Regions from separate parts of the Rossellomorea sp. DA94 genome, predicted to be linked through region 1. Evidence: riboswitches for the same ligand, from Rfam matches in the RefSeq annotation. Region 1 holds a riboswitch; the other holds the start of a gene.
What was found. A riboswitch is a leader RNA that binds a small molecule or an ion and turns the genes downstream of it on or off. The one in region 1 is predicted to bind glycine.
Positions count from the first base shown of each region.

Region 1 (15,565 bases):
GCGAACTTCTCTATTATCCAAAAAGAGACGGGCTTCGTAAATGGCCTTATAGCAGTCTTGCATGATATTACAGAACAAGAGAAGATAGATTTAGAGAGACGGGAATTTGTCGCCAACGTGTCCCACGAGCTCAGGACTCCTTTGACGACGATGAGGAGCTATCTGGAGGCACTGGCAGAAGGAGCATGGGAGGATAGGGAAATAGCCCCTCAATTTCTTGACGTGACCCAGAACGAGACTGAGCGGATGATCCGTCTCGTAAATGACCTCCTTCAGTTATCAAAAATGGATAGCAAAGACTATCGTTTTAATAAAGATTGGGTGGACTTCATCCTGTTTTTCCATAAAATCATTGATCGATTTGAAATGACGAAAGATATAAATGTTACCTTTAACCGCTTCTTGCCGGATAAAGCGATGTTTGTAGAAATCGATCAGGATAAGATCACTCAAGTGTTGGATAATATCATTTCCAACGCATTAAAGTATTCACCAGAAGGCGGCACCATTACCTTTACGGTGAAAGAAAAGGATGGATTCATCGAGATCAGCGTATCCGATCAGGGGTTAGGGATTCCGAAAGATAATCTGGAGAAGATTTTTGAACGTTTCTATCGTGTAGATAAAGCCCGTACGAGACAAATGGGCGGTACTGGATTAGGTCTTGCCATTGCGAAAGAAATGATATCAGCACACGGTGGCGATGTGTGGGCGAAGAGTAAAGAAGGCAAAGGGACGACAATCGTATTTACCCTCCCATATGATTCCACACAAGAGGATGATTGGTCATGAATTATGAAAAAATAAAATCGATAGTCTTAACCGTACTTGTTTGCATAAGTGTCTTCCTTACCTTTAACCTTTGGACCTATTCACCAGGTTACGATACGATCAACAGTGATGGTGCTTATGATGTTTCAGTCGGGGAAAAGCTTAAGGATAACGAGTTGAATACCCACCTTATTAGACCTTACAAGCTCTTTTATCATGGAAGAAACAAGACAGTCGGTACTACAAACCAGACCGAAATGAATAAAGTGACCGAACAGTTGGGAAAGTGGTCCCTGTTTGAAATTAAAAATGTATCAAACGAGTATAGTTTTCAAGAAATCAATACTCTTATTCAGGGTGAAGATAAGTTTGAACTGGTGTTTCCCGACATCGTCCCCTTATCTGTCTTCAGTCAAGGTTTGAATTTGGAGGACAAAAATGTTTCCACGGCTTCGTTTAATCGAATTATCATTGATTTGCACAACGCAAATGGTGATTCCGGCTCCATTTTCTTTATTACAGTAAGTGACGATAAAGAGGAGAAGGCTGTGTATGAATGTCAAGTGAGCCTTGCCAGCCTCGACTCGTTTAAACGGAATTTCGTGCAAAGAGCATTATATAACAGCGCTTATCGTCAATATGTGGAACAACCGATAAATGAAAAGAAAACCATTTTTCTACCCAAAGATGCCGAGGACTATGTCAGTTATTATTACTACACGGAATTAAGTTCCCTTGAAGAATATAAACAGGCGCTATTCAGTGATCCCAATAGTGTAAATATGGGTTCAGTCGATGATCTTGTGACGTTTATGGACGTTTCCTCCATATTGACGGTGGATAAGAATCACAATACCTTCTCGTTCGTTAATCCTTCTGAGGATAAGGATGATGGCTCCTCACCTGCCATGCTCGTACAAAAGAGCATGGAGTTCGTCAATGATCATGGTGGTTGGACGGATGATTATCAGCTCTTTTCCATCAGCCCTTATGAAAATAAAATCGTTTATCGCCTTTTTCTGCAAAACCACCCTGTCTTCAACGATAACGGGATGGCTGAAGTCTCCCAAACATGGGGTCAGAACGGTATCAATAAATACAGTCGGCCTTACTTTAAACTAGATTTCTCGTTTAAAGATACGGCTGAAGTCCTGTTACCATCAGGTTCTTCCGTCATCTATGCTTTGAATCAAGTGGATTCGATCGACCTTGATTATGTAGAGGATATTGCCGTTGGGTATAAAATGACCAGAGACCCCAATGAAAGCAGAAAACTGAATTTCGAACCCTCCTGGTATTATAAATACGATGGTAATTGGTTGAGATTATCCGTCGATGACAAGGAGGGACTATAAAATGGATTGGAGTAAAACGAAAAGCATTTTCATCATTGTTTTTCTCGTATTAGATATCTTTTTGATGTCCCTTTTTATAAATAAAGTCTCAGAAAGCAACCCGGAAACACTTAGTCAGGCTACTTTTGAGGAAAAATTAAAGGCGGACAAAATTAAATATCCAAAAACGTTATCCCAGGATCCAACGGAAGAAAAATATATACAGGCTAAATCAAAGAAATTTAAGGATGAAGATATCAGTCTCTTAAAGGACCAAGACGTTACCGTTATTAACGAAAGTACGATTCATTCAACGTTAGATGAACCTGTTTCATTAGATAAGGATTTTTCACCGGATGATTTAAATGATTTCATGGAGAACGAGGTCATTGATGGCGATAAGTACAGCTTCTGGGATTACAACACGGAAGAACAGACGATCACGTATTATCAGACGTATCGGGGAAGGCAGTTATTCAATAATACAAATGGAAAGATCGTCCTTACCGTCAATAATGATAATAAAATTGTATCGTATAAACAGTCCATGCTTGAGGATCTGAGTGAGTTTGGGGAAGATAAATCCATCATTCCTTCCTTTGTAGCATTGCAGGGCCTTTATACGAATCAAAAAATCAGTCCGGATAGTGTGGTTCATAAACCGAAATTGGGGTATTGGACGTTCCTGTCCGAGGAATCCCAGGTCCTTGCACCAACCTGGCACTTTGTCGTGGAATCAGGGGACAAAGAAGAAGATTTATTTATCAATGCCGTAGAAGGACAGATTGTAGAGGTCACCAAACCGGAAAAAGAAACATTGGAGTGAGAGATATGACGATGCATTTTAGTGTACTTGCAAGCGGCAGTACGGGAAATGCGATATTTGTTGAATCGGAGGAGCATTCCTTTCTTGTCGATGCCGGATTGAGCGGCAAGCAGATGGAAGGATTGTTCAGTCAGATCGACCGGAAGATTGAAGATTTGTCGGGGATTCTGGTCACCCATGAGCATAGTGATCACATTAAGGGGATCGGTGTATTGGCGAGGAAGTACAAGCTGCCGATCTATGCGAATGATAAGACGTGGAACGCCATGGACGGTCTTGTGGGGAAGATTGATACAGAGCAGAAGTTTTCTTTTGATATGGAAACAGCTAAGCATTTCGGGGGCTTAAGCATCGAGTCATTCGGTGTATCACATGATGCTGCAGAACCGATGTTTTATATTTTCCATCATGGGGAGAAGAAGCTTGTTCTTGTCACTGATACGGGCTATGTCAGCGATCGGATGAAAGGGATCATTTCAAATGCCGATGCCTATGTATTTGAAAGCAATCATGATGTAGGGATGCTCAGGATGTGCCGTTATCCTTGGAATATCAAACGCCGGATCCTGAGTGATTACGGTCATGTATCCAACGAAGACGCGGCCATTGCCATGAGTGAAGTGATGGGTGATAACACCAAGGGTATTTACCTGGCTCATTTAAGCCTTGATAACAATATGAAAGATCTCGCAAGAATGAGTGTCACCCAAACACTCGAATCAAAGGGAATCCTGGTAGGAGAACAAATCGATCTATTTGATACGGACCCTAAAGTACCAACGCCCTTAGTTGCGATTTAAATCGATTCAAATGTTTATGATTTCTCTTATAAAGGTATGAAAAAGGTGAGGGCTTCTGTCTTCGCCTTTTTTGTTTACATAAATAGTAACCTAATAAATTTCTTACCATCTTTTCATCATTTTTTAATTTAATCTGACTATAATCGGGCTTGTAAAGATAAAATAACAAAAGGAATAGCTGTTAGAAAGGATGAAGACGCATGGGATATTATGATGGTGATCATAATTCTGAAGGCAGGACTGGCAGGCAAAAGGGAAATCGGGGAGGAATGTTCCTGGCGGGGCTATTGGGAGTAATCCTTGGGGCGATCCTCGTAATCGTAGCCATTCCTCAACTGACAAACTTTGATATATTACCTTATTCGGTCCAACCGGATCAAGATTTGAAAGAAACGGATCAGACGTATCATAATGGAACCACCAAGAATGTGTCAGTCAATGTGACGACGGATGTGACGAAAGCCGTTGAAAAGACCGGGGACTCCGTGGTCGGAATCACGAATATCCAATCCCAAAGCTTCTGGGGTCAGGGTGGTGGGCAGACCCAGGACCAACAGGCAGGAACGGGATCAGGGGTCATGTATAAAAAAGAAGGAAAAACGGTCTATATCGTGACGAATAATCACGTTGTGGAAGGGGCTGACCAATTGGAGGTCACCCTCGCAGACGGTACAAAGGTTCCTGCTAAACTCCGTGGTACTGACGTTTGGACAGACCTTGCCGTCATAGAAATCGAGGGAAGCAAGATCAAGGATGACGATATTGCCGAGTTTGGAAATTCGGATGAGCTCAAAGCGGGTGAGCCTGTCATCGCCATTGGGAACCCCCTTGGACTTCAATTCTCAGGTTCCGTGACGCAGGGTGTCGTTTCAGGTGTGGAGAGAACGATTCCTGTCGACATCAATCAGGACGGGATGGAGGATTGGAACGCAGAGGTTCTGCAAACCGATGCAGCCATCAACCCTGGTAACAGCGGTGGAGCCCTTATCAATATTTCAGGTCAGCTGGTCGGCATCAACTCCATGAAGATCGCCCAGGAAGCGGTGGAAGGAATCGGACTTGCCATCCCGATTAATTCTGCTCGACCTATCATTGAAGACCTTGAGCAATACGGAGAAGTGAAGCGTCCTGCAATGGGTGTGACACTGGAAGATGTCAATCAGATTTCTGCCTATCACCAGCAGGAAACCTTGAAGCTGCCGAAGGATATCCATTATGGTGTGATGATCAGACAAACCGTTCCGAATTCACCTGCTGCGCAGGCAGGACTACAAGAGCTTGATGTCATCACCGAGCTAGACGGTGAGAAGGTCCAGAATGTAATTGACTTGAGGAAGCATCTATATAATAAAAAAGAAGTGAACGATCAAATGAAAGTCACCTTCTACAGAGATGGTAAAAAGAAAGAAGTCACGATGAAACTGACGGATGAATCCCGATTATAGAATGTGGATAAAGTGAAAAGCAGGAAGGCAATGCGCCCTTTCCTGCTTTTTCTTTACATGATATGATGATTGTGGATAAGTATATAAACTACATTTAGGGAGGAAAAGACATGATTTACTGCTGCTTGGAGCATGTAGAATTGGCCATGGATATTGTCGTCGATGAGCATGAGGTGGCGCCTCAACTAACGGAGCTTTCTGAAGACAAAAAGTTATCCACAACCTGTGAATATTGTGGGAATAACGCCGTATATATAGTGGCGAACTAATATTCCCATACCATATAAAGACAGGTATTGTGGATATGTGGATAATTTCTGTGGATAACGTGTTTGTAAATTGTTTGTAAAGCGAGTGTGGATAGTGAACATCTCAATAGTAACGGTTGGAAAGCTGAAAGAAAAATATTTAAAACAGGGCATCGGCGAATATGTGAAGCGTCTCGGTGCGTACGCAAAAATCGAAATTGTAGAGTTGGCAGACGAAAAGGCACCAGAAGTATTGAGTGACTCCGAAATGGAGCAGGTGAAGAATAAAGAAGGTGAACGGATCTTAGCGAAGATCTCACACGATCATCATGTCATTGCCCTTGCCATTCAAGGGAAAATGCGTTCTTCAGAAGACCTCGCCGATAACTTGGATAAGCTTGCAACCTACGGTAAAAGTAAAGTGGCGTTTGTGATCGGGGGATCATTGGGTTTGAGTGATGACGTAATCAAGAGATCCAATGAGACGCTTTCGTTTTCGAAGATGACCTTTCCGCATCAGCTGATGAGGTTGATATTGGTGGAGCAGATTTATCGGGCGTTTCGGATTAATCGGGGGGAACCGTATCATAAATAATCCCTTCTGTTGACAAAATCCACAACACCCCTTAAAATTATCAACTATTCGACAGTGAAACGTTAAGCGAAAAATATAATTAATAGAAAGCTATGATTGCTATGGATCATCCCATGGCAGGAGCAGCTTCTGGAGAGACCGCGGGAGATCCGCGGCGCCGAAGGGTTCATTATCTCAGGCAAAAGGACAGAAGAGTATCGGATATGTATTTGGCGTGCAGGTAATATTTATTATTAGCATGATAAATTGTATTTGTTATTCTTATGACCACGAGATTGGAGCCCTTCCAATCTCTTTTTTTTATGCTTATTTATACTGGTTGTAAGGAGGAGTTAAGGTTGGAACAACGAGAATTAAAGAGGGATCTATCAAACAGGCACGTTCAACTGATCGCCATCGGGGGGACGATTGGTACGGGACTATTTTTAGGTTCCGGTAAGGCGATACAGCTTGCAGGTCCCTCTATCATCTTGGCATATTTGATTGTGGGTATTGCCCTGTTTTTTGTGATGAGGGCGCTTGGGGAGTTGTTGTTATCGAAAGCAGGGTTTCAATCGCTGACAGACATTGCAGAAGAGTATCTTGGTCCCCGGTTCTCCTTTGTTACAGGTTGGACGTATTGGTTTTGCTGGATCATGACGGCGATGGCCGATGTGATCGCTGTTGGTGTTTATGTGAAATATTGGTTTGATATCCCGCAATGGGTCCCTGCCCTCATCTGTGTCATCATATTGTTGGGACTGAACCTATTAACGGTCAAGCTGTTTGGGGAATTGGAATTTTGGTTTGCTTTAATCAAGGTCATCACCATCCTTGGATTAATTGCCCTTGGCGTCGTTTTGCTAGTGATGGGGCTCCAGACAGAAGCGGGGGCTGTTACGGTTCAAAACCTCTGGGAGCATGGCGGATTTTTTCCAAACGGAATATCAGGTTTCTTACTCTCATTCCAAATGGTCATCTTTGCCTATGTCGGTGTGGAATTAGTCGCAGTGTCGGCAGCGGAAACGTCCAATCCGAAGAAAAATATCCCGTCTGCCATCAATAAAATCCCTTTGAGAATCTTATTTTTCTATGTGGGAGCTCTTACCGTCCTCTTGTTCATTAATCCATGGATGGAACTGAATGCGGCAGAAAGTCCGTTTGTGAAAACCTTTAGCCTGGTCGGGATTCCTTTGGCGGCAGGGGTCATTAATTTTGTCGTTTTGACGTCAGCTGCTTCCGCTTGTAACAGCGGAATGTTTTCTACCAGCCGGATTCTGTATCATTTAAGTAAAGATCATCAGGCACCACCTCATTTTTCCAAACTAAATCAAAACCATGTACCGGGTAACGGGTTATTCCTATCCACACTGGTCATATCGGTCGGTGCTTTGTTAAGTAAGCTTATACCGGAACAGGCCTTTGGTATCGTGACCACGATAAGTGCCATTTGCTTTATTTGGGTCTGGGGTATCATTCTGATCTGTCATATTAAGTATAAAAAAACCCGTCCGCACTTACACGAGAAATCTACATTTAAAGCACCGTTCACTCCTTTGATAAATTACGCAGTGCTCACGATGTTTGCAGCTATTCTTGTGATTATGCTGTTTTCTGAGGCGACACGGACGGCCTTACTGTTGACTCCTATATGGTTCATCCTCTTATTTATTTTGTATGGGATGAGGAGAAAAAGGTAGCACTCATTGTTACAATGGAAGTATAACGAAACCACAAGGGGGAACCAGACCATGATAGACAAAAAAGTCCGCTGGGGAATCATCGGTTGCGGAGATGTGACGGAAAAGAAAAGCGGACCTGCTTTTCAAAAGGTACGAAACTCAGAGCTTGTTGCAGTCATGAGGAGAACGGGTGAACTGGCGAAGGATTACTCCGAAAGACATGGAGTAGCGAAATGGTACGACGAGGCCGATGCCCTGATAAACGATCCTGATGTGGATGCAGTTTATATTGCTACTCCGCCAGGCTCCCATAAGGAATACACGCTGATGGCAGCGGCTGCGGGGAAACCCGTTTATGTCGAGAAGCGGATGGCCCGCAACTTTGAGGAATGCAATGAGATGGTGGCTGCTTGTAAAGAGGCTGGAGTTCCTTTGTATGTAGCATACTACCGCCGGGCTCAGGAACGCTTTTTGAAGATAAAAGAATTGCTTGATCAAAACGCAATCGGAGACGTCCGTTTTGTCACCTCGACCCAGTATCAAAAAGCAGGGGAAGACGTGAAAGCTTCAGATCAATTACCTTGGCGTGTTCAGCCTGAAATAGCGGGAGGTGGGTTGTTCTTCGATTTGGCGAGCCATACTCTTGATATACTTGATTTTCTCCTCGGACCCATTCAAGAAGCAAAAGGGTTTGCTTCCAATCAAGGGGGATTTTACGGGGCGGAAGATATTGTGAGCGGTACATATCGCTTCACATCTGGCATTCAAGGCATCGGAACATGGTGTTTCACGGCTTTTGAAGAGGTAGATATGAATGAAATTGTCGGCAGTAAGGGGAAAATCAGTTTTTCTACATTTGGAGATGACCCCGTCATCTTGACGACCCATGAAGGGCAGCAGAAATGGAGTTTCGAACGTCCCAAGCATGTCCACCAGCCGCTTATAACGACGATTGTGAAAGAGTTAACCGAGGGCGGCAATTGGTGTCCGAGCACTGGAGAATCGGGTGCGAGGACCAACCGCGTGATGGATAAGATCGTCGGAAAGTGAAAAATGATAAGAAATGTGGTAGGGAAATAATGAAGACTCGTAAAATACAGGAATTAAAGTGTCAGAAGTAGAGTTTGGCCCAAAAGGTAATAAATGAATTAGAAAGTTTTTGGGACGAAGAAATAAAGGATTCCAAGTTAACATGGTAGTTGAACAAAGTGAATGGAGACCTTTAGTGACAGCGGAGCAATTCTCTTCATTAAAAAAGAGAAGAAGTTTATCCTCAAGTGGGACAAACTTCTTCTTTTTTACGGATTTATTTACGCGCTTCAGCAGTCACCAACACTTCCTTTTGCGCTTCCAGTTTCCTATACCCAAGGGAAATGAACATCGCCGGCAGGCTGCACGCCAGCATTCCGATGAAGGCGTATCTTGGTTCGATTTCATATAAGAATCCTCCGAATATCGTAAACACTGCCGTGCTCCAGCTGAGTGCAAAGGCTGAATACATACCTTGAGCCTTTGGAATGTGTGTATGAGGAATGTTTGTTGTTAAGTATTTCATAAAAGCATAATGCCCCATCGCAAACGAAAATGCATGCAGCGTCTGGGCAATGCAAAATACCACAACATTTGGGAATGTGTACACCAATATCCATCGCAGCGAAGAACCGGCTGCAGCCAGCGCCAATAAGGTTCCTGGTGAGAACTGATTAAACCGCTTATCAGCCATTGAGAAAAAGATGATCTCTGCAATGACGGCGATATTAATGATGACACCGATGAGATAGATCGGTGCATGAATTTCCTGTAAAAAGATGTAGCCATAGTTGTAGTAAGCAGCGTGGGCTGCTTGAAGAAGCACCACAATAATAAGGACGACCAGGAAGTGCTTCGTCTTGAATAATTCAAAGATATTGACCTTCAGGGATTGATTAACTTGCGGTTTCTTCGATAAAATTTCCGGTCCATTTGTGAAGCTGAGAGCGACAAAGCAGCTGATTCCGAGCAGTAATGCCCAAAAAATAACGTCATCCCCAAACATCCCTGTAAAGACCGTTAATAGTACTCCTACCGAGACAAAACCGATCGATCCCCACTGACGGCTTTTCCCATAGTGCTTCAATTGCTTACTTTGTACAAGAACACCGGCAACGCTGTCTAAAGCCGGCATAAGGGTCGGGTAAAAGATGTGTAGTACAACGGTTACGATTAGTAAAGCAGTGAACGAGTCAGCCGGGATATAACAGAGGAGCGCGGCCAGTGTACCCATTCCAGCTATGTTCAGGAGTACCTTATTACTGACTCTTTCCAATAAATAAGGAAAAGCAAACAATGTAGAAAGACCTCTTGCAACTAAGCCGATACTCATGATTAAACTCGCTTCTGAAACGGTAATGCCTTTTGTTTGTATCATCCATCCTGACCAATAAGGCAGAAAAATCCCCCATGTAAGAAAAAAACTGAAAAAATGTGTGCTCATCCAACGTTGTGTATTCATTTGTATCCTCCTTATCAATCGCATGATATCATGAGAATAAAGAAGAATAATATGAGATATCTCACATTTTCGAGGTGGAAGATGGAAATTTATAAAGGTGAGAAAAAGCAGCTATATCTAGAAAAGCACTCAATCGCACACCGATTTTCTTTTCAAATTGAAGGATATCTTGAAGTTCGTGAATATAAGCGGGATGAATGGATCATTCAAGAAGGAAAGCGGCCGGATTATTTATTTTATGTGACAGAAGGAAAAGCAAAAATATACGTCACGCATCAAAATGGGAAAGTATCGCTCATCAACTTTATCAATGCCCATGATTATATCGGTGAGATGGAATTACTGAACGATGTGTACTATACAAAAGGAATTCAGGCATCCACAAAAACAGTTTGTTTGGCTCTGCCTTTTTCCAAGTACCGCACCAAACTGCTTGAAGATACCAAATTCCTTCGAGAGTTAACAAAGTTTTTGAGTCTGAAAGCAACGTTAATGGCAGCCAAGTATTCACAGAGCCTTGCTTTTCCATTGGAAAACAGGCTTGCAGACTTTATTTTACAGACGTCCGATAAAGGAGTTTACCTGGAGAAGCACGTCATCGTTTGTGATTATTTAGGTGTTTCTTACCGCCACCTGCTCCATGTCCTAACTCAGTTTTGTGAGAAGGGATATTTGCAAAAGGAAGGCAGGAAATATTCTATAGTAAATCAGCATGCTTTGAATGAGCTTGCAGAAGCGATAAAGAATAGATAAAAGTTCATGACTAAGTGCTTCAATACTTGGTAGTGGTATGAATAACCTTGGAGTATAGGAAAAGTTCTTTAGGTTCGGGGATTTTCTTAACAAACCGTGTATAATCACCATTTTATGTGAAACCTATTTATATCTAAATAAAGATGGTGACTATTATGTTTCCGGTATGGCTTTTTCTGATTTTAGCAATAGGATCCTTTGTCTCTTTCTACTTTTTGATGAAGAAAATGAATGTCGTTAACGTCTTAGGAAGTTATTTTTTGTCCAATATCCTTCTTACGAATACAGGAGTAATCATAAACTTAAATTTAAAGTTAACATATCAGGATCCATACAGTGAATTGATTTTTTGGACACAAAAGATTCCTGAGTTATCGCTCAAGCCCGCATTACTTTTATGGTTGATTTATGTTCTGTTTTCTAACAGGACCATTTTTTCTAAACTCATTCATTTTGTCCTCTTCTTATCTGCACTTGTTTCAATAGAAGTCTATTTCGTCCAGATTAACTACTTGGAATGGATAAATTGGAATGTGTTTTATTCCTATTTGAGATATAGTCTGATTGTTTTATTAATGGCTGTTTTCTCCTTTTATTTAGAAAAAGGTATGCAGAGAAACAAAGAGGTGAATTCGATATGATTTTTCCTCTCCCTCGTGAATTTGATGAAAATGAGCTGTTTATTATCTTTTCCACGATCATTACTTGGGCATTTATGTTTATGCTGCCAAGACGCTTGTCGGCTGTTACAATCACGATCATTTGGACGTTTAATGTATTTCTTGCACTGACGGCCGATATTACACTTACTGTGAAACCATATGAACTTTACTTTACGATCGATCATAAAACCCATGAGTTATTTGATGTGGTATTGCACTTTATCACGTACCCCACTCTTCCCTATTTTGTAGTGAACTCTTATCAGCATTACACACCTAAAGGGTTGAAATTTTTATTTTTTGTTGTTTTGTGGGGAGGTGTAGCGATCGCTTTAGAGTGGACCTCCGTGCAATTCAACGTTTTCACCTATACCGGATGGAAAGTGTACCTATCCTTTCTGGTTTATTTGATTGTGTTTGCCGCTTCCATTTGGCTTTCGGACTTTGTTGAAAAGAGATATCCTTCTAAGTGGAATTCGAATTCTCTGAATATGAAAAAAGGGTCAGCCTCCCAGTAAGTGAACGCTCACTGGAGGCTGACCTCTTTTTGAAATTCAAATGGATTTACTTAGACACCGAAAATCCCTCATCTTCCTTCAATACACTTGCATACTCATCAAGCAGTGCACGAACTTCATCCGTGGTTTCTGTCTCCATCAGGCGATTTCTGAGCTCGCTTGCGCCACGGAATCCGCGTACGTAAATTTTGAAGAAGCGGCGGAGCGGTTTAAACGGGCGGGGCTCAAGTTCGTCGTTATACTGATCATGAAGATCCAGCTGCAGACGCAGTAGATCGAGAAGCTCTCCACTCGTATGGTCTTTCTTCTCCTTTTCGAACGCGAACGGATTGTGGAAAATCCCCCGTCCGATCATGATGCCGTCTACACCGTATTTCTCCGCAAGTTCAAGTCCCTTCTCTCGGTCAGGGATGTCGCCGTTGATCGTCAATAAGGTGTGAGGGGCGATTTCATCGCGAAGCTTCTTGATTTCAGGAATCAGCTCCCAGTGGGCATCCACGTCACTCATTTCCTTTTTCGTACGAAGGTGGATGGAAAGATTGACAATGTTCTGTTCCAGTAAGTGCTTCAACCAGTCGTGCCACTCATCGACCTTGGTATAACCTAAACGGGTTTTTACGCTGACGGGAAGTCCTCCCGCTTTGGCTGCCTGGATGATTTCCGCTGCGACATCCGGTCGGCGGATCAGGCCTGAGCCTTTTCCATTCGCTGCAACATTGTGCACCGGACACCCCATATTGATGTCGATTCCGCGAAAGCCCATTTTAGCCACACCAATACTCGTTTGACGGAAGTATTCAGGCTTATCACCCCAGATGTGTGCGACCATCGGCTGTTCGTCTTCCGTGAATGTCAGACGCCCGCGTACGCTGTCCTTTCCTTTCGGATGACAGTAGCTTTCTGTATTCGTAAACTCTGTAAAAAACACGTCAGGTCTCGCCGCTTCACTCACCACATGACGAAAAACGACATCGGTCACGGCTTCCATTGGTGCCAAAACAAAAAATGGCTTAGGCAACTCATGCCAGAAATTTTCTTTCATACTCTATTTAAACCCTTTCCTTTAGGGAAGCAAGTTCCCAAAATTAAAAAGTAAGATGCTTTACTGTTATCCATTCCCGGTTGGGGTGGATTCCAACCAGTATATACTTTAATGGTATTGGACGAAAAGTGCAAGGGAGCGCGTCGTCTTGTTAGGAGGGAAATACTTATTATTGAAGAAAAATGAACCAAATCTTGAATAGATTAATAAGGTGATCAGTACTTTGAATATGGAAGAATTTATTTCATAGTACTGAACAAAATCTGTAAAAAATTGCTATAATTGTTTACAGAAGCAGTGTATCGACCTGCGACAGTAAAGGGGAGCGGCCAATGTCTGAGTTGAATGAAAATCCGTTAATGAAAAGCGATGAAAAGAAACCGAAGATTAAGGTGGAAAGAAAAGAAGGGGAACCAACTTCCGCATTTAAAGGGGCAAGTTGGGCAGCTCTTGTGATTGGGGTTTTTGCTTATTTATCGGCTTGTTCAATGCCGGAATGGAACTCAATGAGAAGGGGTATTACTTTGCAGTATTGGTATTCGGACTCTATGCAGCTGTATCCCTGCAAAAAGCGGTAAGGGACAAGGAAGAGGATATCCCTGTTTCGGGCATCTATTATGGGCTCAGCTGGTTTGCCGTCATTGTAGCCGTATCGTTGATGACCATCGGACTTTATAACGCCGGAAGTATCATCTTAAGTGAAAAGGGATTTTATGGAATGTCGTTTGTTCTTAGTCTGTTTGCGGCCATTACCATTCAAAAAAATATCAGGGACACACAGGTGGCAAGAGAAAGAGATTAATGATGGGGGTGGTACTGATTACAGTACTGCCCTTTTTCGTTAAAACGTTCCTGCCAAGCCCACTCATCTCATCGTCAATACGAATACTTTAGTAACAAGACGATTAATCAGTATCTATAGAGGTGAGAAATGTGTACCAAGATCCAGGGTTTTTAAAAGGTCTTACAGGCGAAGTGGTGACGGTGATGGATCCGGTTTATGACGAAGCCCGACAGGAATGGAATCGAGCCATCAATAAGTTTCCGTTGGTGATTGTGTATTGTGAAAGAAAGAAGGATGTGGTGAATGCCATCTGTTGGGCAAGAAAGCATCATGTCAGTATCCGTATACGGTCAGGCGGGCATCATTATGAAGGGTATTCTACCGGTGATTTGGTGTTGGTCATTGATATCAGTCGTTTGAATGAGCTGAAATTGGACAAGCAACGGAACATGTTGAAAATAGAAGCGGGAGCAAAGAATACAGAAGCATATGATCTGATAGGATCCAATGGCTATGTTTTCGCGGGGGGGACTTGTCCGACGGTTGGTGTGTCGGGATTTACACTCGGTGGTGGCTGGGGATTTTCGAGCAGGCTTTACGGATTGGGATGTGACAGTCTGATCGAGTTGGAGCTGGTCGACTACCAGGGAAGGCTTATCAGGGCAAACAAATATTGCAACTCCGATCTGTTCTGGGCATGCCGTGGTGCCGGCGGAGGGAATTTCGGGGTCATTGTCAGTATGACCTTCCAACTTCCGGAACCGACGGATTGTCCTGTCACGCTAGTGAGGTTCTATTATGTGGGCACCACCAGGGAAAAGCAGGCACAAGTGATGAACGTTTGGCAGAACTGGTTACCTGGACTTGATAAACGGATGACAATTGTGGCCAGTTTCTATAACGCTGAAGGTGAAGGACTGGGTATCTTTGCGACAGGATTTTTCTATGGCTCATCTGCACGTGCCAGGGAGATTTTACAGCCTTTTGCAGAGGTTGAAGGATTCCGGGTAGAGCTTGAGACCTCCTCATTCCTTGAAGCGGTGAAAAAAGTGGAAGAGACGTATCCTCCATCTGAAAAATTCAAGTCGACGGGCAGATTTGTTCAAAGGCGTTATTCCCCTTCTGAGCTTAAGAATATCGCAGATCTGATACAGGTGCCGGCAGGCGGTTCCGTGTATGCGGCAGTTTCCTTTTATGCAATGGGCGGGGAAATCATGTGTGTCGGTAAAAGAGAAACGGCCTTCTTCTACAGGGATGCAAGATATATCATGGGTATCCAGTCGGTATGGACAGAAGATTCTGCTGCGGAAGAAAACCGGGAATGGGTCAGAGGCCGCTTTGAATATATTAAAAGCATCACAGAAGGGTCCTATGTGAATTTTCCAATCAGCAAACTTAGGAATTATGAATGTGAGTACTTTGGGGAGAATGCGAAAAGATTGGATAAGGTGAATAAGAAATATGATCCGTATAATGTGTTCAAGTTCCCTCAGGGGTTGAGATAAAGAGTGGCTGTTTGGCTGCTGAATAAAGAAAATTCGACATGCCGGCACGATTTTTCTAAGCTTCGCATGATTAGTTGAAATCTCGCATCAAAAACGTTTAAACCTCACGATAATAGAAATCTCCGAACGA
Region 1 is NZ_CP122397.1:4,575,003-4,590,567, reverse strand. Features, by position in the region: gene walK (cell wall metabolism sensor histidine kinase WalK) at 1-792, shown strand, start outside; gene P8596_RS23640 (YycH family regulatory protein) at 789-2,126, shown strand; gene P8596_RS23635 (two-component system regulatory protein YycI) at 2,128-2,931, shown strand; gene P8596_RS23630 (MBL fold metallo-hydrolase) at 2,937-3,731, shown strand; gene P8596_RS23625 (S1C family serine protease) at 3,932-5,176, shown strand; gene P8596_RS23620 (CxxH/CxxC protein) at 5,287-5,445, shown strand; gene rlmH (23S rRNA (pseudouridine(1915)-N(3))-methyltransferase RlmH) at 5,540-6,019, shown strand; glycine riboswitch at 6,139-6,219, shown strand; gene P8596_RS23610 (amino acid permease) at 6,358-7,698, shown strand; gene P8596_RS23605 (Gfo/Idh/MocA family protein) at 7,750-8,730, shown strand; gene P8596_RS23600 (MFS transporter) at 8,987-10,171, opposite strand; gene yeiL (transcriptional regulator YeiL) at 10,253-10,924, shown strand; gene P8596_RS23590 (hypothetical protein) at 11,562-12,104, shown strand; gene P8596_RS23585 (tRNA dihydrouridine synthase) at 12,151-13,146, opposite strand; partial or broken gene yiaA (inner membrane protein YiaA) at 13,479-13,948, shown strand; gene P8596_RS23575 (FAD-binding oxidoreductase) at 14,134-15,435, shown strand.

Region 2 (15,565 bases), 1.6 Mb from region 1:
TTACAACTTCGATATATACAATTCCCCCTTCTTCTCTAGTCGGGTAATAGGTGAAGTACATTCCCCTACCACATTAGAACCAATAGCAAAGACAGAGGATCACTGGTATCAAGTTATCATTAATAACGAACCTAAATGGGTTTATTATGATGAAGAAAATTATGGTGAAAGACTAACTATAAATTATAGTTTTGACACCTATGATTCACCGTTATTCTTTATGAATGATAAAATAGCAACTTATCAGCCTCAAACAGTTTCTGTTTTAGGGAAATACACTAAAAACTGGTATTTGATAAAGACTAACAAGGGTAACAAATGGGTACATGTCTTTTCGGAGAGCATGCAGGAACAATTAGATATTCCAAATAGGTTTGAAATTTATTCAGAACCGAATTTTAATTCAAGAAAAATAACTACATTAGACCCACAAAAAATAATGTCTTATGGAGATAGCGATTCTATTTTCACTGAAAATTGGCACATGATTCAATACAACGAATCTTCGGCCTGGGTTTATTATGATAGTGCATTAAATTCAAGTACAATCAACCTACCTTACGGTGTTAATCTATATAGTAAAGCTGATTTTGATAATGACTATATTGTTGGTGGAATTGGCAAAGGAAGTTATAAACCGATTGCAAAATCGGGTGAATATTGGTATCAAATTAATACCTCAAGTGGATTGAAATGGTTCTATTACAATCCAAATTTAGAAAAGCTTACAATAAGTTCCAAGGTGAAAGCATACTCCTCACCAAGTTACAATAATGAAATAGGCTATGTTAGTCCACAAATTGTACAACCTATAGCTAAAGCCTATAATAGTTGGTTGTTAATTAATGATGGTGGAGTGAAAAAATGGGTGAGCTTGGTTGATGTAGCTCCTGATAAACTTTCCCCAGAGATGCTTGAGAATGATTTGCGTTGGAAAGAATTTACCCAGTCAATGTCGAGTTTAGAGGATATTAAATTAGACGACATTAATGTAAATGTAGATTTAAACTACCTAAGGGGATTAGAAGAGGAAATATCAAATATAAATGTAAATGTTAATATTGATATGGAATTTTTTCATCAAATTGTACAGGATACAGAAAAGTTTCGTAATGGCGCTTATGAATTTGTAGAACAAGTTAATTCTGACATGTTAGAATTAAATCTTTTTATGGAAGACCTTTCTGTTCAAATGATAAATCTGAAAAAAGATATAAATTCTCTTAATATAAGTGGTGGAGATGATACTAAAAGGAGACTAATTGCAGATTTAGATGAAAAAGTTAAAAAGATTGAGTTAAACAAGCCTTTTATAAGTGAAAGTAGTAGCCAAACAGCATTCAGCCAAGTATTAAAAGGGATGGATGTACAAGATTGGCTCTCGGCAGCTGGATTTTTCCCTGTTGTTGGCCCAATTGCTGATGGTGGAAATGCTGTAATTTACTTATTTAGAGGGGATCCATCAAATGCAATTTTCTCAGGGATTGCTTTAATTCCGTTCGTCGGTGATGGTATCTCTGCTACACGATATGGTGTCAAAGCTATTAATGATGTACCTAGTACTTTAAAGACACTAGACAAAACGCCTACAGACATTGGTTGGAATATGCCAAGAGGAGGAGGAACAATAAATGGACGTAGATATTCTGAACATGCATTAGAAAGAATGGCTCCAAATACTGCAGAAGTTAGAGCTGAGTTGCATACTAGGGCAGTTCAGAACGCCATTAAAAAAGGTTATACTCCAGGTACGCTAAACTACAATGATTCAATAAAACGATATATTGACCCTAGGGGGGTTACTCCGGAAATAGTAGAATATGTTATTAAGAATGGTATTAAGCGTCCTGATGCAGAAGAAGGAAAATTCATACATGAGATATCTGAGACGTTCATTGAAAAACAGTTAGTAGAAGGCAAAGTTATAGAAGTAACTAAAACTAAAGTTACAAAGGTAGTAGTTAATACCAATGGTGATGTAGTTACTGTAGAAAAACATTCAAAATAAAAATAGGTGATAAATATGATTGATTTTGATTTGTACGACTTATTAGAATTATTTGAAAGAGAGGCTATAGAGTATAGTCGGGATCAAGGGTTTTACATGAATAGTAAAACAGATGTACTGGGTATAGAATTATTGTTAAGTATGTCAATTTATAGTAATTCGTGCAGAATTAGTTTAATCCATAAAGAGTATGAAGTGACTCTTGTGAGTTTGGAAATTAAAAATGTTTCAAAAGTGGAAAAAAGAGAGGAAATCCTGCTAATACATTCAGAAAATAGAAGCTCTCCAGTTACAATAAATTTCAAACCAAGATTTTCTATAGGCCAAATCAATTTAGGTTAGTGATTAGCAAGGTAGTAAATTATGCAAGTCCCTTTCAGTAAGAAGTGGACTTGCATTTTTTAGTTAAGTAAAGTGTCATTAAAAAACGAATACTTTTTCACAATTTCCTCGAAAGTTCCTTCATCAACAATTGGGAGATTCTCAGTATCAGGACAATCAAAGTGTAAAATAGTGTTTGCGTAATTTAATGCTACTTTGTCTTGAGGCTGATAAAACTCCTTACAATGGTGACATCTAATTTTGTTCTTCATTTAATTTCCTCCTTTCCATGAATTAGTAATTCTAGATGCAAAATTCAAATTCCTTCTTCGATTACAAATATATATGTAAAAATTTTTCCGAATAAATAGTGCATGGTTCTATTATTATCACAGGTCATTTGGTGATCTCGACTTTGCATACTAGAGATGCAAAAGGGGCGATATATCGCTTGATGGAATTGGGGATCGAGTGGAATGATATCGAACAGACGCTGCTTGCTGTATCTGCTCAGAGATTACTGAAGCTCCTCTGTCCGATCTGCAAAGCAGAATGTGGCGGAAAGTGTCTTAGGGGGAAAAACCGTAACAGGGCATCTGTCTATGAAATCATTACGGGAAGCTCTTTGAAGGAAGTATTGAAGGAGGCTAAGGGCGAGAGGGCGGAACATCAGTATCGCACATTGCAGGCTTTAATATGTAAGGGGGTGGCACTCGGATTTGTTTCAGAACATGAATATAGGAAATGGGTTCATGAAGAAAAGCGATGATCAGGGTAAATTCCTGAAGAGTCTTGGTGACCTCCTTCAAAAAGGTTATTCTTTTACAGAGGCCATCGACTTTCTCTTGCTTCCTAAAGGAAAGAAAACCATCAAATTTAAAAAAAGATTGATCGGCTCCCTCCAAAAAGGAGAGTCCATTTCCACCGTGATGAATAAACAACTCAACATCCCCGCTCATGTCAGCGCACAGATTTTTTTCGCCGAGCATCATGGCCAAATGGGACATACCCTGTCTGAGGCAGGAAGCTATCTCATTAAAAGAAAAAAAAATCAGGAGCAATTGCAAAAGATCTTTCAATACCCGCTCATGTTGATTTTTATATCCATCATCATGATGGTCTTACTTCGAAAGGTATTATTTCCAAGATTTCAGTCCCTTTATTCCTCGATGGGCTATGAACCTTCCGCCAAGCTTACGTATCTTTTACATTTCATTGAGAACTTCCCCATGATTTTCTGTGCAGGATTACTGTTTCTCCTGCTCCTTACTATCGTCTTTTTCCTTTTTAAAAAGAGAATTTCGCCTGTGAAGCTGTCGGTTGTCTTATGTCGAATACCATTGATCTCCACTTACATGAAGCTCGGTCATTCCCACTTTTTTTCAAGGGAATTAAGCTTTCTGCTTTCAAGCGGTGTATCCATCACGGAATCCCTCCTCATCATCGAAAGACAATCATTCCGTCCGACCTTACAATACATTTCCAGCCGTTGCATCCAACAGCTCAAAGCAGGGAGTCCGTTTCATGAATGTTTTTCCACTATGCCTTTTTTCCAGGAAGAGCTATCATTCGTTGTTCAGCACGGGCAGAAGAACGGACGATTATCAGAGGAACTTCGTATTTACAGTGATATATGCTTTCAGGAATTAGAGGAGAAAACACATGCCTGGCTCAAGTATATCCAGCCCGCAATCTTCACTTTTGTCGGTCTATTTATCATGGCAATCTATTTCTCTATCATGATGCCTCTCTTCCAGATGATGCAGGGAATCTAAAATGAAATCTATACCCAGGAGGAAAAGTATGCTCAAAAATGAAAAAGGATTCACATTAATCGAAATGATGATCGTTTTGCTCGTCATTTCCGTCTTGCTTTTTATCACGATCCCGAATGTGACCAATCAGAGTAACTCCATCAATTCTAAAGGCTGTGAAGCGTTCGTTCATATGGTGGAAGGGCAGATTGAAGCGTATAAGATGGATGGGAATACAGATTCAGTGACCATTGATACCCTTGTTGCAGATGGTTATCTGAACGATGACTATAAAGCCTGTCCCGACGGAAGGACCATCTCCATCGATGCTGAAGGGAAGGTGGTGACGGCTGCTGATTAATGAAGGGATAAAAGCTGAAGCGGGATATACCCTCGTTGAAATGCTCATCGTCTTATTGATCTTTACCATTTTATTATCGTGGGTTGGTTTCTCCATCGTTCCGTTAAAAGACCATACTGAAAAGGAACTGTTCATTTCTCAGCTCGAATCAGACCTCTACCAGATCCAGAGTTACAGTATCAATCATCAAGTCCCGACATTGCTTATCTTTTATCCTTATACAAATAAATACGTTGCCAAAACAGGAGCAAGTCAAACGATTGTGTCGAGAAAACTTCCTGCCGGTGTACAGATAGCCTTAACGAACAGCTTGGAGGAAATCACCTTTTATCCTGATGGGAACACAAATCAATTTGGCAGGGTGAATTTTAAAATGGGAGATGTCAATATGTATCTGATGTTCCAAATTGGTCAAGGGAGATTTTATGTACAGGAATACTAAGGGTTTTTCATTACCAGAAACACTGGTAGCGTTTAGTTGTATCCTCATGATGTGCGGCTTGTTCATCCCCTTCTTCATTCATTATGCGTCCGGGCTTCAAAAGCTCCAACGTGAAGTGGAAGCATTGAAATTCCTTCGGGAAGGGGTGGAGGAGGCAATCGTTACACATGAGTTTGTCGATCATTCAAGAATCTATAAGGGGGTCGGGTATGAGCTCATTTGGGAAAACGGGGGGAGTGGTGAAGCATGTGTACGCTATGATGAAGACGCAGGGACCATCCGTGAAGTGTGCGTCGGGGCGGATGGATGAGAAGGGGTTCACATTGATTGAGGCTCTGTTAAGCTTTAGTTTGTTTTGTATGATTTCCCTCAGTATTCCCCTGATGATGAAAGGTTTTTCGACGATCGAGCATGATTTGGTTCCTCCCCGCTATTATGAATGGAATTTATTTCATGAAAGTGTAAGAGATGAATTAAGGAAGGCAAAGGATGTAAATGTAATGTCCAATCAACTCTCCTTCGTCATGGACGGGGAAACGATACTGTATGAAAAATATAATCAGTCCATTAGAAGGAGGGTGAATAATAGGGGTCATGAAATCGTCCTTCAGTCAGTGGAAGGGTTTACGTTTAATGTCATCGATCAGGGGGTGCATTTGGATCTGGAATTTGAAGGCGGGGAAAAAGTGGAAGGGAACTTCTTTTCCTTTTCAGCAGCGGAGGGGGGATTCTCACCTTAACAATAACGGGTTTATTCTTCCATATACGCTGCTTCTATTGATGATTGTACTGGTTTTAGCCTTTGCATCAAAAGACTTGTTTATAAGTAAGTATCAGTATCTCTCTAACATGAAGAGTATTCAGGAAAGAAATGTCAGTGTCTCCCGCGCGATCTTATTTGAAATCGAGAATGGACCTCATCCTTCAGGGAATGTAAAAACCAAATTTGGTGAGGTCATGACCACCAGTCAGATGCTAAACCCGCAAGAAGTCCAGTTGGAATTGACATTCTCACGGGATAATAAGGTTTTTCTTCCTTCGACGGTTGTGTATAATAGGGAAACAAAACAAATCACACGTTGGGAGTAGAATATGAAACCGATTTTCTTTATTGGCTTTATGGGGGTAGGAAAGACGACGATTGGAAAACGTCTTGGAGATGTTTTGAATCTTCCGGTGATCGATATGGATCAATACATCGAAAGGATAGAAAAAAAGGCAATCAAAGATATTTTTCTTCAGCATGGTGAATCGTATTTCAGGGATCTGGAAACAAAAGTGCTCAATGAATTGAAAAGTGAAGAAGTCATTATCACTACTGGTGGGGGAGTGGTGGAAAGAAAGGAGAACCGGGAATTTCTAAGGCAGAACGATTCTGTTTTCCATTTAACATGCTCTTTTGATTCACTATGGGAAAGGCTTGAAGGAGATGAGGATCGTCCTCTGGTACAAAATAATTCGAAGGGCAAATTATTGGACCTTTTTGAGCGTCGTCTTCCCCTGTATAAAGATGGGAGCTCTGTAACCATTCATACAGATCATAAATCAGTCGATGAAGTGGTTCAAGCGATATTGCCCTTCATCAAGAGTTAAGCTGTATAATTTCCGTTCTATTGGGAATACTGATAAAAGCGGAAGGTGGTGCTTTTATGTCAGTAAATGATTATGTTAAGTTCATAACACAAACATTTGTCCAGCATTATGAAAAATCACCCCATGAACGTAAGACATTAAAAAAGCAGAGAAAGAATGAGCGGGAACCATTTCTCTTCAGGTGGTTCGGCATCATCCCATATGCTTTCATGATCATGTTCAAGAAAAACAAATAGTGGATAAGGATTACCTTTATGGTAGTCCTTTTTTTAATAGCCAAAAGGGGGAGAAACAAAGCTTGTCTCCCCCTGAATCCTCATTTCGACTGTTGCAGATAAAAAATCCCGCCGTTTATGACTTCGATGGTGATCTTCGGTTCATACTGCTCTTTTAACGCCTGCTGTTCAAGAAAATAAGATTCTGGCTTTTCTTCCTGATCTCCATAGAAATGGTTCAGAAGTTGAAGGTCCTCATCCCAGGTTTTCCTCGCTTGTTCCGCCCATTCGACGGGCTCCCTTTTGATTTCTTCATAAAGATAAGCCTGAATCCGGTTGACTCCGCTTTTCGGTTTGATGATCGGTGTCAAAGTGAATGAGAAGTCCGGAATCTTCGGCGTCAGGTTTTTGGATAACAATAAAGAGTGAAAGTCCTCTTCTATGACGCCGTTGATCAGGTTTAATCCGATGCTCTTTATGCTGTCTTTCTTTCGATTGGATTGATAGGATATTTTAATATTCAGGCCCAGCCATGGGTGGAGCGGGGTTTGCTGTCCGCTTGGAGTGTACCTGTTTTCATACAGTCGGATATACCCTGCCAAATTTCGTGTCGAATGAAAGATCTGATGCAGACGCGGTGAACCAAAGTGAATCGGTTCTCCTTTCATATCTTCCGGTGCCTGGTCGGGATTGGTGACGAGAGATAATGTCATTGGGTTTGGTGTCCCGCCTGTCTTTTCGAGATAATGCCAATAGAACGGTCGGTTCATTAGCTCTTTATCCAAGTCGATGGTCAGCTGTACGGTCATATATCCATTGCCGTTCGCAACCATATCACAGCCGTTGGCGACGAAGTATCTCTCAAGAAATCGATGAATTTCGTGCTGCTGCATTTGATTTCTCCTCCTTTAATTGTTCGGCGAATTGAATCATACTCGTCAAATTTTCCATTTTGATTTTCATTTCCCCTTCTGTACGGGAGGAGGAGAGGATGTCTGTCATATGCTCTTCAAAATCCCTGAAATCAAGGCGGGTCAGGATTTCGTCCAATTGACCAATTACCCGCTCAAAAAGATTGATCTTTTCATACAGAAGCTTCAGGATATGTTCCTCAACAGTATTCTTAGTTGCAAAGTTATAAATATGAACATCTTCCGTCTGGCCGAGTCGGTGCACACGGCCTATTCGTTGCTCAAGCCTCATAGGATTCCAGGGTAGGTCGAAATTGATCACGTGATGACAGAATTGAAGGTTGATTCCTTCCCCGCCGGCTTCGGTGGCGATCAGCACCTGGGCATGCTTCTGGAATAATTCACGCATCCAGTCTTTTTTACCACGTTTAAATCCACCACGGAATGGGACCGAGCTGATTCCGTGCTGCTTCAAAAACCATTGAAGATAAAGCTGTGTCGCCCGGTACTCGGTGAAAATAATCACTTTATCATTGATGGATTGTACGATTTCCAATGCTTTCTGAGCCTTGGAGTTCATCGTGACATTTTCTACTTTTTTCATCAGTGTCCCAATCAACTGTTCAAAGCCCGGGGTAGGTGATTCCTTCTTCTCAAGCATATTCTTCAGGGTGTAAAAAACAGCTTCGCGTGAGCTGCATGCTTCTCTTTGTAAAGTCAAAAGGGAGAAGGAACTTGAATTGGCCCAGTCATCATATCTCCCCCTGAGCAGATCGATACTGTTATACAGATCCCTTTCAGCTTCATTGAAATCGATCAACACCGTCTTTACATGGCGCTTTGTCCATTCGATACCTGTATCTCCACGGCGGTTACGGATCATCACTTTGTTTATGAGGCTCTTTAAATGTTCATCCTCCTGAAGCGAACGATCTCCTTTTTTATATCTGTCAGTAAATCCTGATTCATTGCCGAGATGCCCCGGCTTTAATAGGGAAACGAGATGAAAGATTTCCTCTACGCGATTTTGGATAGGTGTGGCAGTCAAAAGCAGGCAGAATTTTTTCTTTAGATTCTGCACAAATTCATAGTTTTTTGTTTTATGATTTTTCAGTTTGTGAGCTTCGTCAATGATCACCAGGTCATAATCCTGTTCATACACCTTTTCCCGGTGAGGACTTCTTTTAGCAGTGTCCATGGAAGAGACTACGATGTCACATTGATCCCACACATAGCTCTTTCTCTGGGGCACGGCAGGAATGAAGAATTTGCTGTTCAATTCATACGCCCACTGAGAAACGAGGGAAGCAGGAACAAGGATCAATACTTTTTTTACTAAACCCCGAATCATGTACTCTTTTAATATCAATCCTGCCTCGATCGTCTTCCCGAGTCCGACTTCATCTGCAAGGATGGCTTTTCCATTCATCGTTTCCACAACCTGTTTCGCTGCTTCCAGCTGATGAGGGAGCGGAGTGACGTTTGCCAAATGTTTTGGAGCCTGCAGGCCTTCAAAGTTCGGAATTGCAAGATGATGCTCGAATTCGATGGCGAGCTTATAAAGTTCCCAGTTCCCCCATGGCCCATCATTTTCGATTAAATTCTCGAGACCTTCTCCCCACTCTTCATCAAATATAACTTCAACATTCATCTGAAAAACATCTCCTTAATTCTTATAAAAATGATTGCTCAAAACTCGTATTTAATGGTAGGATGAAAATAGATTTTCAATTGTTAGAAAAACTCGAAAATCCGAACATTCACATTTACAACATTTCTTCTGTATATTTCTAGTATGACCAATTGTTTCAAGGAATATTGGCGAATGATGACAAGGGGAGAGACTGTGCATACAGCGCCGAAGGAGCAAGCACGTTTAAGTGTGAATCTCTCAGGCAAAAAGACTCTTGTTGGACGCAACTCTGGAGAGTGTTTCCGACTCAGGAAACCACCAAAGGGGAAAGCCGTTCTTCGGTAAACTTTCAGGTGCAAGGACAGAGAAAACTTCTTTATGAAAAGGGGTTTTTCTGTCCTTTTTTCATGGGATAAAACGTGGTTAAGGATTATGCATGTAAGGAAAATAAAGGGGGAAAAGTCATGTCAGAGTTAAAACAAACACCTTTATACGAAGTGTACAAAGAGTATGGAGGAAAGACCATCGACTTCGGTGGCTGGGCTTTACCAGTGCAATTCTCAAGTATTAAGGAAGAACATGAAGCGGTACGATCCCGGGCAGGACTATTCGACGTTTCTCATATGGGAGAAATTGAAGTGAAGGGTGAAGGGGCTCTTGACTACTTACAAAAAGTGATGACAAATGATGTTTCCAAAGTGAAAGACGGAGGCGCTCAGTATACGGCTATGTGCTACGAAAACGGTGGGACGGTCGATGATTTACTTGTTTATAAAATTAAAGACAATGATTATTTGCTTGTTGTCAATGCAGCAAATATAGATAAAGATTTCAAATGGCTGAAAGAACATCAGACAAAAGAAGTTGAAATTAATAATATTTCTGAACATATGGCGCAATTGGCACTTCAAGGCCCTCTTGCGGAAGAAGTTCTACAAAAAATTACAAATGAACAAACATTGAGTGATATCGGTTTTTTTAAATTTCAGACGGAAGTGAACATAGATGGTAAACCTGCACTCGTTTCCCGTACCGGTTATACAGGTGAAGATGGTTTTGAAATCTATTGTGCTGCAGGTGATGCTGCTTCAATCTGGAAGACGATCTTAGCTGCCGGCAAAGAGCATGGCGTACTGCCGTGTGGACTTGGTGCACGTGATACCTTGCGTTTTGAAGCGAATCTTGCACTTTATGGCCAAGAACTTTCTCAATCCATCACACCGATTGAAGCTGGAATTGGCTTCGCTGTAAAAGTAAATAAAGAGGTGCCATTCATCGGTCAGGAAGTACTGAAACAACAAAAAGACGAAGGAGCCCCACGAAAGATCGTAGGGATTGAAATGATCGACCGCGGCATTCCACGTCATGGCTACAAAGTATTTTCAGGTGAAGAAGAAATAGGGGAAGTCACAACAGGGACACAATCTCCTACATTAAAGAAAAATATAGGATTGGCATTGCTTGATAAAGAATTCACTTCATTGGATACAGAAGTATTGGTTGAAATCAGAGGGAAAAAGCTTAAAGCGAAAGTGGCATCAACACCTTTTTATAAAAGACCAAAGAAATAGGGGAGGAATGACGGTCATGAAGCATCGTTATTTACCGATGACAGAGCAGGATCAAAGGGAAATGTTAGAACAAATAGGAGTAGACAGCGTTAACGATCTATTTGAAGATATTCCTGAACAGGTTCGTTTCAAAGGGGATTACAACATCAAAGAAGCGAAGTCCGAAACGGAATTGGTAAAGGAACTGACTAAAATGGCAGCGAAGAATGCTGACCTGAAAAGTCATACATCGTTTCTCGGGGCAGGGGTCTATGATCACTACATGCCCATCATCGTAGATCACGTATTATCACGATCAGAGTTTTATACAGCGTATACGCCGTATCAGCCTGAAATTTCCCAAGGGGAACTTCAAGCCATCTTTGAATTCCAGACGATGATTTGTGAACTGACAGGAATGGATGTAGCCAACTCCTCTATGTATGATGGGGGGACGGCCCTTGCAGAGGCAGCAATGCTGAGTGCTGGCCAGACCCGCCGGAAGAAGGTCCTAGTGTCTAGCACAGTCCATCCCGAATCACGTGATGTTTTGCGCTCATATGCAAAAGGTCAGTATATCGAAGTGGTGGAGATTCCGCACACGGATGGTGTAACCGATGTGGAAGAACTTAAGAAATTAATGAGTGATGAGATTGCAGCGGTCATCGTTCAATATCCTAACTTCTTTGGACGTGTGGAAGAGCTGAAAGCGATCGAAGAAGTGGCACATGGGGAAAAAGCGATGTTCGTCGTGTCCTCAAATCCCCTCGCACTCGGGGCACTTACACCTCCGGGGAAATTAGGGGCGGACATTGTCATTGGGGATGCACAGCCATTCGGTATCCCGAGCGCCTTCGGTGGACCTCACTGCGGATACTTCGCCGTGAATAAGAAGCTTATGCGCAAGGTACCTGGACGCCTGGTCGGTCAAACCGTTGATGAAGACGGTATCCGCGGTTTCGTTTTGACTCTCCAAGCCCGTGAACAACATATCCGTCGCGATAAAGCGACATCGAATATCTGTTCCAATCAGGCATTGAATGCACTCGCTGCATCCGTCGCGATGACGGCACTAGGAAAACAGGGTGTCAAAGAAATGGCCATTCAGAATATCCAAAAAGCTCATTACGCTAAAGAAGCCTTGAAAGCGAAAGGGTTCCTGGTCGCGTTTGAAGGACCATCATTCAATGAGTTTGTCATAAAGGTAAATAGGCCTGTCAAAGAAATCAATCAAAAGCTACTCGAAAAAGACATGATTGGTGGATATGACCTTGGACTTATGGATGACAGCTTAACGCAGCATATGCTGGTGGCTGTCACGGAACTTCGCAGCAAAGATGAAATCGACGCATTCGCAGCAGAATTGGGGGATTGTCATGAATAAGCAAGATCAACCTCTTATTTTTGAATTATCTAAAGAAGGCCGAATTGGTTACAGCTTACCTGAAATGGATGTACCTCAGGTAGATTTATCCGAGCTCATTCCATCAGATTACATCCGCACAGAAGCACCGGAACTCCCGGAGGTTTCGGAACTTGATATCATGCGCCACTATACGGCACTGTCCAAGCGTAATCACGGTGTGGACTCCGGTTTCTATCCACTTGGATCCTGTACGATGAAGTACAATCCGAAAGTGAACGAAAACGTTGCACGCTTGAACGGATTCGCCCATATCAACCCGCTGCAGGAACCGGAAAGCGTTCAAGGTGCCCTTGAACTGATGTATGACCTGCAAGAGCATTTGAAAGAAATCACCGGTATGGATGAAGTCACCCTTCAACCTGCTGCAGGGGCCCATGGCGAATGGACCGGGCTTATGATGATCCGTGCTTATCATGAAGCAAATGGTGATACACACCGTACGAAGGTCATCGTACCCGATTCAGCTCATGGAACTAACCCGGCCAGTGCAACGGTTGCCGGCTTTGAAACGGTTACGGTGAAGTCAAACGATAATGGACTCGTCGATTTAGACGATCTTAAGCGCGTTGTCGGGGATGACACGGCTGCCCTGATGTTGACAAACCCGAACACCCTTGGATTATTCGAAGAGAATATCATGGAAATGGCTTCCATCATTCATGAAGCTGGCGGAAAGCTGTATTATGATGGTGCCAATCTAAATGCCGTCCTTTCAAAAGCAAGACCGGGGGATATGGGATTTGACGTCGTACATTTAAATCTCCACAAAACATTCACTGGCCCTCACGGTGGCGGTGGTCCGGGAAGCGGTCCTGTCGGAGTGAAGGAAGACTTGATTAAATACCTTCCTAAACCGGTACTGGTGAAAAATGGTGACACGTTCGAATTCGATTACAACAGACCTGAATCCATCGGACGGGTAAAACCTTACTATGGAAACTTTGGAATCAATGTCCGTGCGTATACGTATATCAGGACGATGGGGCCGGACGGACTGAGAGCCGTAACGGAAAACGCGGTCCTGAATGCCAACTACATGATGCGTCGACTGGCACCTCACTTTGACCTGCCATACGATCGTCATTGTAAGCATGAGTTTGTCATCAGTGGGAAACGTCAGAAGAAGCTCGGCGTCCGAACATTGGATATTGCGAAGCGACTACTGGACTTCGGATATCATCCACCAACCATTTACTTCCCGTTAAACGTGGAAGAGTGCATGATGATCGAACCGACGGAAACAGAATCCAAAGAAACCCTTGATTCCTTCATTGATGCCATGATCCAAATTGCCAAAGAAGCAGAAGAAACACCGGAAATCGTCCAGGAAGCCCCTCACACAACCATCGTGAAGCGTATGGATGAAACACTGGCTGCAAGAAAACCGGTACTCCGTTATACAAAAGAGAGCTAAACGTACCATTGACACCGAAAGCCCTGCAGGAAAATCTCTGCAGGGCTTTTAGTTGAGGGACGGACCTGTGATATGTAGTGATGGTGATGAGGAATCCAACCGATATGGGTGATCATCCAGCGGAAATGAACAGGAAACCAGCCGTTTTGGTCAATAATTCAGCCGAAAGATCAAAAAATCCAGCCGCTTTCAGGAGAAATCCAGCCGTAAACCATTTAGTTTCATTTGCGGATGCATCCCGGCCACTCACGAACCGCATGCAATAAAAAAGATCGCCCAGGGGCGATCTCTCTGCATTATTTTTTATGCTTTACTTTCCCTGTCCATTTTTTAAATCCACCTTGTAACTGGTGAAGATTGCGGTACCCTTTTTTGTGCAGCATTTGAGCTGCTCTTCCACTGCGGAGCCCGCTTTGGCAATAAAGGTATACGGGTTGATCTGAGCGGATTTCCTTTTGTCTCATTTTGATCTGTGACAAAGGAATATTGCGTGCACCGAGGACGTGACCGTTTTCAAATTCATTCGCTTCACGAACATCTATCAATTGAGCTTTACGATATCCTGCTCGAAATTCTTCCTCATTCAGTGTATTCACGATTCTCTTTTGATAGAAGAACGTAAAAAGTGAATAGATAATGATTCCACCAAGTACGACTAAAAGAATATATAATCCTTCCATCATTCATGCTCCTTTCTACAAATGCGCTACCTTCTATTATATTCATGAAGTGCGTAAGAATCAAAACAAATTTATTATTTTACAGCAAAGACTTTCCAATCTGTTTTTCTTTGTTTTTTCGATTGGATTTGATAGACTAGTAACGGACTTGAATGAAGATGAATTTTTACATAACGCTATTAAATAGAAGACGCAAATGAGGTATGCTGCATGAAAAAGGAAACGTGGAGATTCATTGACTCCGGGAATTGTTCTCCCTCTTATAATATGGCCCTTGATGAGGCCTTGCTCGATTGGCACAGTGAAGGGAAGATCCCTCCTACGATCCGGTTTTACGGGTGGGATCCAGCGACACTTTCTGTCGGTTATTTTCAAAAAGTAGAAAAGGAAATCAATCTTGACGCTGTCAAAGAACACGGACTTGGTTTTGTAAGACGGCCGACGGGAGGCAGAGGGGTTCTTCATGAACATGAATTGACGTACAGCGTCATCGTGTCAGAAGAACATCCGGAAATGCCGAGAACCGTCACAGAAGCGTACCGTGTGATTTCAGAAGGGATTCTGAAGGGATTTCAAGGGCTTGGTCTCGAAGCCTACTTTGCTGTACCAAGGACGGCAGAAGAACGGGAAGGATTAAAGAATCCGCGATCGGCGGTTTGCTTTGATGCCCCGAGCTGGTATGAGCTTGTCGTGGAAGGACGAAAAGTGGCAGGAAGTGCACAGACGAGACAAAAAGGTGTCATCCTTCAGCACGGCTCGATTCTATTGGACCTTGATGAGGATAAGTTGTTCAGCCTGTTCAAATACCCCTCCGACAGGGTAAAAGAGCGTATGCAGCGGGCATTTAAAAGCAAGGCTGTTGCAATGAATGAAATCAGTTCAGTACCGGTCACGATGGATATGGCGAAGGAAGCATTCAAAAAAGGTTTTGAGGAAGGATTGAATATCCATCTCGAGCCTTATGAGCTCTCTGAAGAGGAAACACAATATGTTGTGGATCTTGCCGAATCACGATACGAATCTGATGAGTGGAATTTTAAACGTTAAAAAATTTTTTATTGAAAAAAAGCGATGCTTGTCGCTTTTTTCCTATTTTACCAACGATTACGGTGCTTTATATTATATCAAGTTCAAAATTAATAGAAATAGCGGGATTAATAGATGTTTTTCTATTCTTTTCTCCTGTTTTCTATTTTTATTGGCATATTAACCGTTTGACAAACAAATGACCTATTGACCTGAAACACAATATATGGT
Region 2 is NZ_CP122397.1:2,933,809-2,949,373, reverse strand. Features, by position in the region: gene P8596_RS15400 (cell wall-binding repeat-containing protein) at 1-2,008, shown strand, start outside; gene P8596_RS15395 (hypothetical protein) at 2,024-2,350, shown strand; gene P8596_RS15390 (hypothetical protein) at 2,410-2,601, opposite strand; gene P8596_RS15385 (ATPase, T2SS/T4P/T4SS family) at 2,700-3,098, shown strand; gene comGB (competence type IV pilus assembly protein ComGB) at 3,082-4,104, shown strand; gene comGC (competence type IV pilus major pilin ComGC) at 4,115-4,444, shown strand; gene comGD (competence type IV pilus minor pilin ComGD) at 4,434-4,886, shown strand; gene P8596_RS15365 (type II secretion system protein) at 4,870-5,196, shown strand; gene comGF (competence type IV pilus minor pilin ComGF) at 5,096-5,626, shown strand; gene P8596_RS15355 (shikimate kinase) at 5,979-6,479, shown strand; gene P8596_RS15350 (YqzE family protein) at 6,536-6,715, shown strand; gene P8596_RS15345 (YqhG family protein) at 6,796-7,587, opposite strand; gene P8596_RS15340 (DEAD/DEAH box helicase) at 7,556-9,256, opposite strand; glycine riboswitch at 9,431-9,522, shown strand; glycine riboswitch at 9,526-9,605, shown strand; gene gcvT (glycine cleavage system aminomethyltransferase GcvT) at 9,703-10,809, shown strand; gene gcvPA (aminomethyl-transferring glycine dehydrogenase subunit GcvPA) at 10,826-12,172, shown strand; gene gcvPB (aminomethyl-transferring glycine dehydrogenase subunit GcvPB) at 12,165-13,628, shown strand; gene P8596_RS15320 (rhodanese-like domain-containing protein) at 13,925-14,308, opposite strand; gene P8596_RS15315 (lipoate--protein ligase family protein) at 14,519-15,355, shown strand.
Region 2: another riboswitch for glycine. It lies ahead of gcvT (glycine cleavage system aminomethyltransferase GcvT); the one in region 1 lies ahead of P8596_RS23610 (amino acid permease).